DNA from 2 places in the Trichococcus sp. genome. Region 2 is predicted to be linked to the other one. Evidence: predicted binding sites of a transcription regulator. Region 2 holds the regulator's gene; the other holds the start of a gene.
The links. The regulator LexA, encoded in region 2, represses DNA repair genes until DNA is damaged. The targets are predictions, from matches to a motif close to CNAACANNTGTTNG.
Positions count from the first base shown of each region.

Region 1: uvrC (excinuclease ABC subunit UvrC) is a predicted target of LexA. The motif match lies at 857-870, and genes of this name have one in related genera.

Region 1 is NZ_JBSQPW010000048.1:634-5,517, forward strand. It holds gene ACTCCX_RS11590 (MFS transporter) at 1-775, opposite strand, end outside; gene uvrC (excinuclease ABC subunit UvrC) at 918-2,702, shown strand; gene ACTCCX_RS11600 (DegV family protein) at 2,841-3,692, shown strand; gene ACTCCX_RS11605 (AbrB family transcriptional regulator) at 3,863-4,366, opposite strand; gene ACTCCX_RS11610 (HIRAN domain-containing protein) at 4,561-4,884, opposite strand, start outside.
Region 2 is NZ_JBSQPW010000036.1:10,733-15,616, forward strand. It holds gene ACTCCX_RS10315 (ABC transporter ATP-binding protein) at 1-459, opposite strand, end outside; gene ACTCCX_RS10320 (YneF family protein) at 546-776, opposite strand; gene lexA (transcriptional repressor LexA) at 1,018-1,641, shown strand; gene ACTCCX_RS10330 (adenine phosphoribosyltransferase) at 1,717-2,229, opposite strand; gene recJ (single-stranded-DNA-specific exonuclease RecJ) at 2,246-4,576, opposite strand; gene ACTCCX_RS10340 (lipopolysaccharide assembly protein LapA domain-containing protein) at 4,717-4,884, opposite strand, start outside.

The DNA of each region.
Region 1 (4,884 bases), on a different contig from region 2:
AAACGTCCTCCCCGAACGAACGCGCGACCTGCAAAGGTGACAGGAAAGATACCGGTGCCGCCATGAAGAAGGCAAGCGAAAAATAGAGGAACAGCCTTTTGATGAAAGTGTGGTTCTGGATGTAGCGGAAACCGAGTTTCATATCTTGCCAGTAATCGCTGACCTGCTCTTGACTGGCTTTTTCATGGGTCGGGACTTTCAGCAGGAACACCAGGATGGCGATCGCCAACGCTGCTGTCACGATATCGATCAGGAAAATGCCCTCCATCGGTGCAAATTGGTAAAGCGCGCCGCTGATCATCGGTGAAACTAGCATGACGACGGCCTGGATGCTGCCGTTGAGGCCGTTGATCCGAGTCAATTCCTTTTCCGGCACGATCTGCGGCAGGATAGCGCCGACCGCCGGCATCTGGATGCCCGCCCCGACTGCGCGGATGGCCGAGGTCGCCAACAGGATCCAGATCGAACGCTGTCCCGCCAAGAACAGTAGGACCAGCACCAAAGTCGAGAGCGCGGTGATGCCGTCGGAAAGGATGATCAGGCGCTTCCGGTTATAGCGGTCGGCCCAAACACCGGCGAACGGCGAAATGAAGAATGTCGGCAGAAAGCCGAAGATGGTCGATAAGGTCATGATGACGCCGGACTTTGTTTCCAAGGTCAGGTACCAGAATATCGCGTATTGGACAAGAGACGAGCCGAACAGGGAAATCGTCTGACTTCCCAAAAAGAGCGCGGTTTGACGCTGCCACTTTTCATATTCCATATTTTTTACCACACTGTTTGCACTTCCTTGTTGCGCGGACTGTGATGTGTCCCCAAAAATGACTGCGTTCACCTTCATTTGGAATCAAACGGCTGAACGTATGTTTCCATTCATGTTATACTATTCTCAACTAAAAGTAAAAGGATTGAAACGGATGAGCAGAGAAGAAATCAACCAAAAATTGGCGCTGCTGCCCGACTTGCCCGGCTGCTACATCATGCGGGACAAGGATGACGAAATCATCTACATCGGCAAGGCCAAAAATCTGAAGAACCGCGTGAAATCATATTTCCACAGCAAGCACGAAGGCAAGACGCAGCTGCTGGTCGCGGACATCGAACGCTTTGAAACGATCGTCACCAAGACGGACAAGGAATCGTTGTTGCTGGAGATTAATCTGATCAAGCGCTACCAGCCGAAATACAACATTAAGCTGAAACAAGGGACGATGTATCCCTACCTGAAGGTCACCAACGAAAAGGATCCGCAGCTCATCATCACTTCGACGGTCGAGGATGACGGCGGTATTTATTTCGGTCCCTATCCGCACGTCTACGCGGCATCGGAAACGCAGGAATTCATCCAGAAAATCTACCCGTTGCGCAAGTGCGCCAAGAATTCCAAGCGCGCCTGTCTTTATTACCATATGGGCCAATGCATCGGTTGCTGCGACCACGAGGTATCGAAAGAGGAATACGATGCCCAGATCAAACGCATCGCCGCATTCCTGAACGGCGAAGTCAGGGAAATCAAGAAGGATCTGCGGGAAAAAATGCACCGCGCCGCCGACAGCCTGAATTTCGAACAGGCCGCTGATTACCGCGATCAGATCAGCTACATCGAAGCAACCGTTGAAAAACAGACGGTCATGTCCCGCGACTACACGAACCGCGACGTCTTCGCCTCCCATATGGACAAAGGCTGGCTCTCGATCCAGGTCTTCCTGCTGCGCCAGTCCTCGATCATCAAACGCGAAGCCGCCCTTTTCCCTTGCTACGACACGCCGGAGGAAGAACTGGCTTCCTTCATCATGCAGTTCTATCAGGATCCCAACCATATCCTGCCGCAGGAGATCCTCGTGCCCAAAGGCGTCGATACGGAGCTGCTGCAGGAAGCGCTGGGGACGAAAGTGCATACCCCGGTCCGCGGCAGCAAGCGCAGCATCCTCGAACTTGCGATCACGAACAGCGAACTGGCGCTGACGGAAAAGTTCATGCTGATCGAGCGCGACAAGCACAAGACGGTCGGCGCCATCCAGGAACTTTCCGAGGCGCTCGGCATCGAATATCTGGAAATCATCGAATCGTTCGACCATTCGAACATCCAGGGCACCAATCCGGTTTCGGCGATGGTGGTCTACAAGGACGGCAAGCCGGAACGCAAAAACTACCGGAAATACAAAGTCAAGACGGTCGAAGGCAGCAACGAATTCGCGACGACCCAGGAAGTCATCCGTCGCCGCTACAGCCGTTTGCTGCGCGAGGGACGCCCGATGCCTGACCTGATTCTGATGGACGGCGGCAAGGTGCAGGTGCATGCCGCCAAGGAAGTGCTGGAGGATGAACTCGGTCTGGACATCCCGGTGGCGGGCATGGTCAAGGACACGAAGCACAAAACCTCCTCGCTCATCTTTGGCGAGAAGGATGAAATCGTGGAGCTCAATCCGAACAGCCAGGCCTTCCATCTTGTGCAGCGGATCCAAGAGGAAGTCCACCGCTTCGCGATCACTTTCCATCGCCAAGTGCGCGCCAAAAACAGTATCGCTTCGCAGTTGGACCAGATTGAAGGCGTCGGACCGAAAACCCGCACGAAAATCCTGAAGCATTTCAAGACGATGAAGAACATCCGCGAAGCCAGCTACGAAGACCTCAAAGCGTTGGGCATCCCCGAGAAGACGGCCTTGCTGATCAAGGAAGAACTCGGCGAACTGAACGATTGACGGTTCAATTCGGCATCGTTGCGGCTCCATTAACGAAGCCTTTGCGCTGAAATTTTCCAAACTGGCGAAACGTGCTATAATGTAGAGTAGTCCACGGAAAATCCCGTGATAGAACTCGCGCTGGAGGAGGCGTTACTGATGAAAATATTTACCGATAGTGCTTGTGATTTGGCTTATGCCTATCTGCAGGAAAATGATGTGGAAGTCTTCCCGTTGACCACGCTGCTGGATACCGGCGAATACGAGGACATGATCGAAATCCAAGCCGACAAAGTCTATGAAATGATTGCACGCGGCGGTCATCCGAAAACGAGCCAAGTATCCTTGGAAAAATTCCTTTCCGGTTTCCGGAAAGCGGCCGAATCCGGTGAATCAGGCATCTACATTTCCCTTTCCGCCAAACTTTCCGGCACCTACCAAGCAGCCTTCTTGGCTTACCAGCAACTGAAAGAGGAGTTCCCGGACTTCGATCTTCGGCTGGTCGACTCCATGAGTGCTTCCGTTGGTGAAGGTTTGTCTGTTGTAGAAGCGGTCGAAATGCGTGAAGCCGGCTTCACTTTGGATGAGATCGAAGCGCGCGTGCGTTTCACGGCAGCCAATGTCGTGTCCCTTTTCACCGTCAAGGATCTCAATTACCTGGCGGAAGGCGGTCGGCTTTCGAAATCCAGTGCCTTTTTTGGAGGGCTGCTGAATATCCAACCTTTGTTGGAGGTCATCAACGGGGAACTGGTGCCCGTCGAAAAACTGCGCGGACGCAAAAAGGTGATGAACCGGATGTATGAACGATTGCGCGATGAGGCGGACATGATCCAAGATCAAAACGTCTTCCTTTGCCATAGCGATGATCCGGAAGCCATAGAGGAGATGCGGCAACACATCGAATCACATTTCCATCCGCGCCACATCTATGTGAACACGATCGGTGCCACGATCAGCTCGCATACCGGGTTGGGGACGCTTGGATTGTTCTACCTCAAGAAATATGAATAAAAGCTTTTGTCTTAACGTAAAAAGCGGCCGTCTTTTGCAGATGGCCGCTTTTTTGTTGTCTTTTCGGTAGCTTCAATTGATGGATCACATACGACCGGCTTACTTGTCGGTGGATTGTGGATGCAACCTCCGGCGAACTCGTAGATACTCATTTGTTCCGGCCGCTTCGTTTACTTATTGATGTACGTGCTGATGATCCGGACAAATATCGGCATCAACAGGATGACTGAGAACAGACGGACAAGGTGAATAGAGGATACGACAATCGTGTCTGCCTCAAAAGCTGCCGCCAAGATAGTCATGTCCGTCAATCCGCCCGGAGAAGTCCCCAGCAATGCCGTTATCAGATCGATCCCGGCCACTTTATGCAGGATGTAGCCCGCGATCACTCCCACCGTCAACAGAATCAGCACCGAAGTGACAGCAGGGAAAAATACCTGTTTCATTTCAGCCAAACTGCTTTTCGTGAAGTTCATACCGATAGTTCCGCCGATGATGATTTGGCCGATGATCTTCAGATTGGCCGGCATATAGCCCATCTGCGAAAAATAATTGTAGATGGCGACCGCGACCAACGAACCGATCATCCCTCCTGCCGGCACACGGAAACGGATCCCTGCCCAGCCTCCGATGAATGCTACAATCAATGTACCCAATAGTTTCCCAAAATTCATACGCATGCGCTCCCTTATGTCAGAATGACCCTTTCTATTCATTTTCGACTTTCCGGCGAAATAGTCAAGGTCATTTCGGCACAAAAAAGGGATCACCGTGTTCTTTAGGTGTTCCCCTTCACTTTTGCAGCTAGTATTATATAAAAAGTTGGCCAATTTCACGGTTAGCCCTGGATAAATCCGTTCCGCTTTTCTTACCATTCGTATTTCTTTTTCTTGGGCGGCGGGAACGGCAGGATGATGCCTTGGCCCTGTTCAGTCGGTTGCGCCTGGAAAAAGGTACGTTTCAGTACGATGGTGATTTTTGGCCGTTCCATTTCGATTGTCGGCGATTCAAGGATCGCGTAAAGTCGCTCTTCGGCATCAATCAGGCTCGCCAGGACAGGATTCTCCGAGCGCGGCACATATCCCAGCATATAACCGGCTTGCGTCGCGACGGCGATTGCATTCGCATCGTACGCATTATCGGCCTCCCGGACAAGCTGCAACAAGTCCCCTGTTTTCAGAAAATCGGCGAC
Region 2 (4,884 bases):
AAACATCGTGAAGAGCGTGATTCCGCCTGAAGAAATCGAATCCGCCAGTGTCAATATGCCTGCACCAGCGACCATGCGGATCGCATTCAAGTCATTCGTCGCATGCGCCATCAGATCACCGGTCCGGTACTTTTGGAAGAAGACCGCATCCATTTCTGTGAAATGCTTGAACAATCGTGAACGAAGTATTTTTTCCAATTCTGCCGAGGTTCCCCAAATCTTCATCCGCCATATATAACGGAAGAGGTACTGCAGGACGCCCGCAATCAAGATGATCGCCGACCACTTCCACAAAGACGCCATGGTTAAGGTTCCCAACGCAATTTCATCGATGATGATTCCAACAACGCGCGGCGACACGACTTGCAGGATTGCGACAATGATCAGGAAAAAGACGCCAACAAAATAGGCTTTCCATTCCTGGCGGAAAAACCAACTTAATTTTTTGAAAATACTCACGTATATTACCCCCTTCTTACTTGTATAAAGACAAAATAAAAATGTGGAACCGTAGAGATCCACATTTTGTATATTATTTCATTAATCTACTTCTTTTTCTTTGTTGATTGTGCTTTCATAGAAGCCATGATTTGTTTAACTTTTCTCTCGGATGGTTTTTGACCCATCTGCATCATCATAGAACGCAACATTTCTTCATTGATCGGTGGATTTTCTTCAAAATATTTTACCATATAACGTCTTGCAAGGAAAAATCCGCCAACCGCGCCTGCTACTATTCCTAAAATGACCATCATTACCCATGCTGTTGTTGACACGTATTCATCCCCCTTTCCAAAGCATTCATTCATTAATTGTACTAAAGATTATGAGAAAAAGAAATAGCAATCACCGATAAATTTAGCAATTTTTCGAGAACGCTTCAACCATATCCGGTTTTGGGACAAATCTGTGCAAATTCTTGCTTCATCCCGAGAATATACGAACATCTGTTTGATATTTCGGATGATTAGTGGTATCCTAAACGTATAAATATAAGATTACGGAGATGATGATCTCATGGTTAAAAATAAAGATTCACGCCAAATTGAAGTGCTCCAATACATTTATGAAGAAGTCCAAGAAAAAGGCTATCCCCCGACCGTAAGAGAAATCGGAAATGCGGTAAAATTATCCTCCACATCCACGGTGCATGGCCATCTGTCGCGTCTTGAAAAAAATGGCTTTATTCAGCGCGACCCAACAAAACCCCGTGCGATTGAACTGACTCAAGCGGGTCTGGACAAGTTGGGGATCATGTCGGATAAAATGCCGTTGTTGGGTACCGTCACAGCCGGTGCGCCCATACTTGCCGTGGAAGAGGCGACTGATTATTTCCCTGTTCCCCCGGATCTGAAATCCAATTCCGGTTCTTTGTTCATGCTGAAAATCCGCGGAGATAGCATGATTGATGCCGGTATATTCGATGGCGATTCAGTCATCATCAGAAAACAAGCCACGGCTGAAAACGGCGATATCGTCATAGCCATGACGGACGACGATGAAGCGACCTGCAAACGATTCTATAAAGAGAACAACTATTATCGGCTGCAACCAGAGAATGCAAGCATGGAGCCGATAATCCTGGATTCTGTCCTCATTTTGGGGAAAGTAGTCGGTTTGTACAGGAATCACATCATTTAAAGAACAGTTCTCCGACTGACACAAAAAGGCTGCCGATCGGCAGCCTTTTTGCGTGTCCATTCTTATGCTGTTTTTTTAGTATTCCATCAGCGTGAAGATGTCATACCCTTGGATCAGGTCTCGACCCTTCAGATCCAACAACTCGATCAGGAATGCCAAACCGACGACTTCTCCGCCTAATTTTTCAACCAATTCAATGGTCGCGGCTGTAGTACCGCCGGTAGCCAACAAATCATCACAAACCAGCACTTTGTCGCCAGGCAGAATGGCATCTTGATGCAATTGCAGCGTCGCTTTTCCGTATTCCAATCCGTAAGAAACTTCAACCGTTTCTCGTGGCAACTTGCCTTTTTTGCGGGCCATTGCGAAGCCGCAGCCTAATTCTACAGCGACCGGGCAACCAACCATAAAGCCTCGTGCTTCGGGTCCGACTACTTTATCGACATTGAGGTCTTGGGCATATTTCACGATTTCTTTGATTGCATAGCGGTAGGCTTCGCCGTTTGCCATCAAAGGCGAAATATCGCGGAATATGATGCCTTGCTCCGGAAAATCTTTTACGTCAGCAATATATTGTTTCAAATCCATTTTATGTTCCTCCTAATTATTGTACCAGCATCTGTTCATTCAACCATTTCGTCAATTGCGAAAACGGACTGTAGATGAATAGTTTCTCAGCTTCCATTTTCTGCAGGCGATCTTTGAATACTTGCGTATCATCCAATGCCCTTTTGACAGGATTCTTGACCTCATTGATGAAACCATTGTCTATTGTAACAAATCCCGCCTCCAAAAACACTTGAATCATAAAAATGGCAATATTTTTTTTGATTTTTAAGTATTCTGCCAAGGCATCTAACCGGTTTCTCACATCGATATCCTTATGGGAACGGATATACTGATAAAATCTTGCAAACTGGTCTTTAGGAGGGACCCCATCTGCGTAAACACTATTCGATTCATGAGAAACGACATACACGTTTTCGAATTGATTGTTCTTCAGTAGATTCGCCAACAGGTCCATCTTCAACGGACATTCGAAGAGCACAAGGTTGCTGGCGCTGACATCCTGCATGGCGTCCGCTGTACTGTCGGTGAGCAAGGCAGCGTTTGAACTGTTTGGGATGCGCTCATAAAATTTTTTCATGATTCCGGAAGTCGAAAAGAGATACAAAGCATCTTCCACGGCCAATACGGACTCCTGGATGACTGAACTCCTTTTGTCGAAAAACTGGACATGCTTGTTTTTGATATCCTTCAGCTGCAATTGGGGTTTCGCGCTGTCCCTCCAAACATTAATCGAAAGTTCGCCGATGAGGGAAACGACATCCGCTTCGTTCAAGTGATTGCTGATGCTCCCCTTGTTGAAGCCGATCACATCCAGAAAGAGGTTCTTGTCCTTGAGCTTGAATTTCAGATGCTTGTTGTCGGCACCTATCTGTCTGATGTCCGTCAAGGGTACATTCTGGAAGCCGAATATAGGCTTTGGATTATCAGTACCATAAGGTTTAAGCAATTCCAATTCCTTCAAAAACGGCAAAGTGACATCAGCAAGCGGCAGGATGGCGTCTATATAAATGGATTCACCTAACACGATTGCATCATGATAACGAGCCGCGTAGCCGTTTATTTTTTCATCGAAAGCGGGCAAATCGGTGGCGGAAAGACTCATGCCGGCTGCCATTTTGTGCCCTCCGAATTTCGTCAGCAAATCCTTTGAATCGGTCAAGGCAGCATAGATATCCAAAGCCTCAATGCTCCTGGCCGAACCTTTCGCGATGCCGGTTTTTTCGTCGATGCGGAATAAGATTGTAGGGCGCCCGAATTCCTCTACCAGCTTGCTTGCCACAATCCCAAGAACGCCCTCGTGCCAGTTCTTGCTGCCCAACACAACAACATCCGGCATGCTTTCGGCTTTCGCCAGTTGGGCACTCGCCTCTTCATGGATGGACTGTACAATCCCTTGTCTCTCGACATTCTTTTCCTGTATGTAGGCAACGAGTTCAGCAATTTTGTCCTCATCGAAAGACAGCATCAGTTCAGCGCCTGGGCCCGCATCTTCCAATCGACCGACCGCGTTCAAACGTGGCCCGATGATGAATCCGATGCTCTCTTCGTCCAAATGGGCTGCATCTATCCCTGCGGCTTCCATCAAAGCAGCCAAGCCGAGCCGATGCGTTTGTTTCATGACTTGCAGCCCCTGTTTCACGATCCATCGATTCTCGCCTGTCAGACTCACAAGGTCCGCAACAGTCCCGATTGCTGCCAGATCAAGGGATTCGTATGGCATTTCCCCTAGTAGAGCTGCCGCAATTTTCAGCGCGACGCCAGCTCCGGATAGATCCGGGAAAGGATACGTGCCAGCAGGATGTTTCGGGTGGATTATGGCATACGCATCCGGCAAGACATCCGGCAATTCGTGATGGTCGGAAACGATGACGTCAATCCCCATTTTTTTGGCCATCGCTATCGGCTCATGGCCGGAAACCCCGTTGTCGCACGTCAAAATCAGTTGCGCACCGTTTTCAATCAATTTTTTGAATGCGGCAGCATTTGGCCCATATCCATCCGTAAAGCGATTCGGCAGATAATAGCCGACATTGCCGCCCAACACTTCAATCGTTTCCACTAGAATGCTTGTGCTTGTGATGCCGTCCGCGTCATAATCCCCATAAACGACGATTTCTTCTCCCGTTTCAATGGCTTCAGTCAAGCGCTGGACTGCTTTATCCATGTCGTGCAACAGATACGGATCGTGGAATTCCATTTTGGTCCCATCGATGAAAGCTGTGATCTGTTCTTTTGTTCCCAAGCCTCTCTGCATGCAGAGTGTAACGAATTTTTCCGATAAGCCTGAAGCCTGGCTGATTCCCATGCTGACAGAGCCCTCAATTTCTGATTTGCGTATTTTCCAATTCATTTTTGACGATAACAAATTACCGACTCCTTACTTTATAGACTAAATAAACGCACTGTGGTCCCCAATAATCCAAAAAAGACTAGAAGCTGAAATCGTTCTAGTCTTTTCTTTGTGACTTGAAGTGGTCATCGAAGGGATTTCCAGCTCTGTTGCTATCAAACTTTACTGGGCTGATCCGGAGTGCCAGCCGTAAACCTTTTGACCAACTCTTCTTCAAGCGAAGTGATTTTGCTTTCTTTTTGGGTCATTTGCGCCCGCAGATCGGCAAGTTGCTGTTCGTAACCGGCTTTTGTCTCGTCAACTGCTTTTTGGATTTCTTTCCC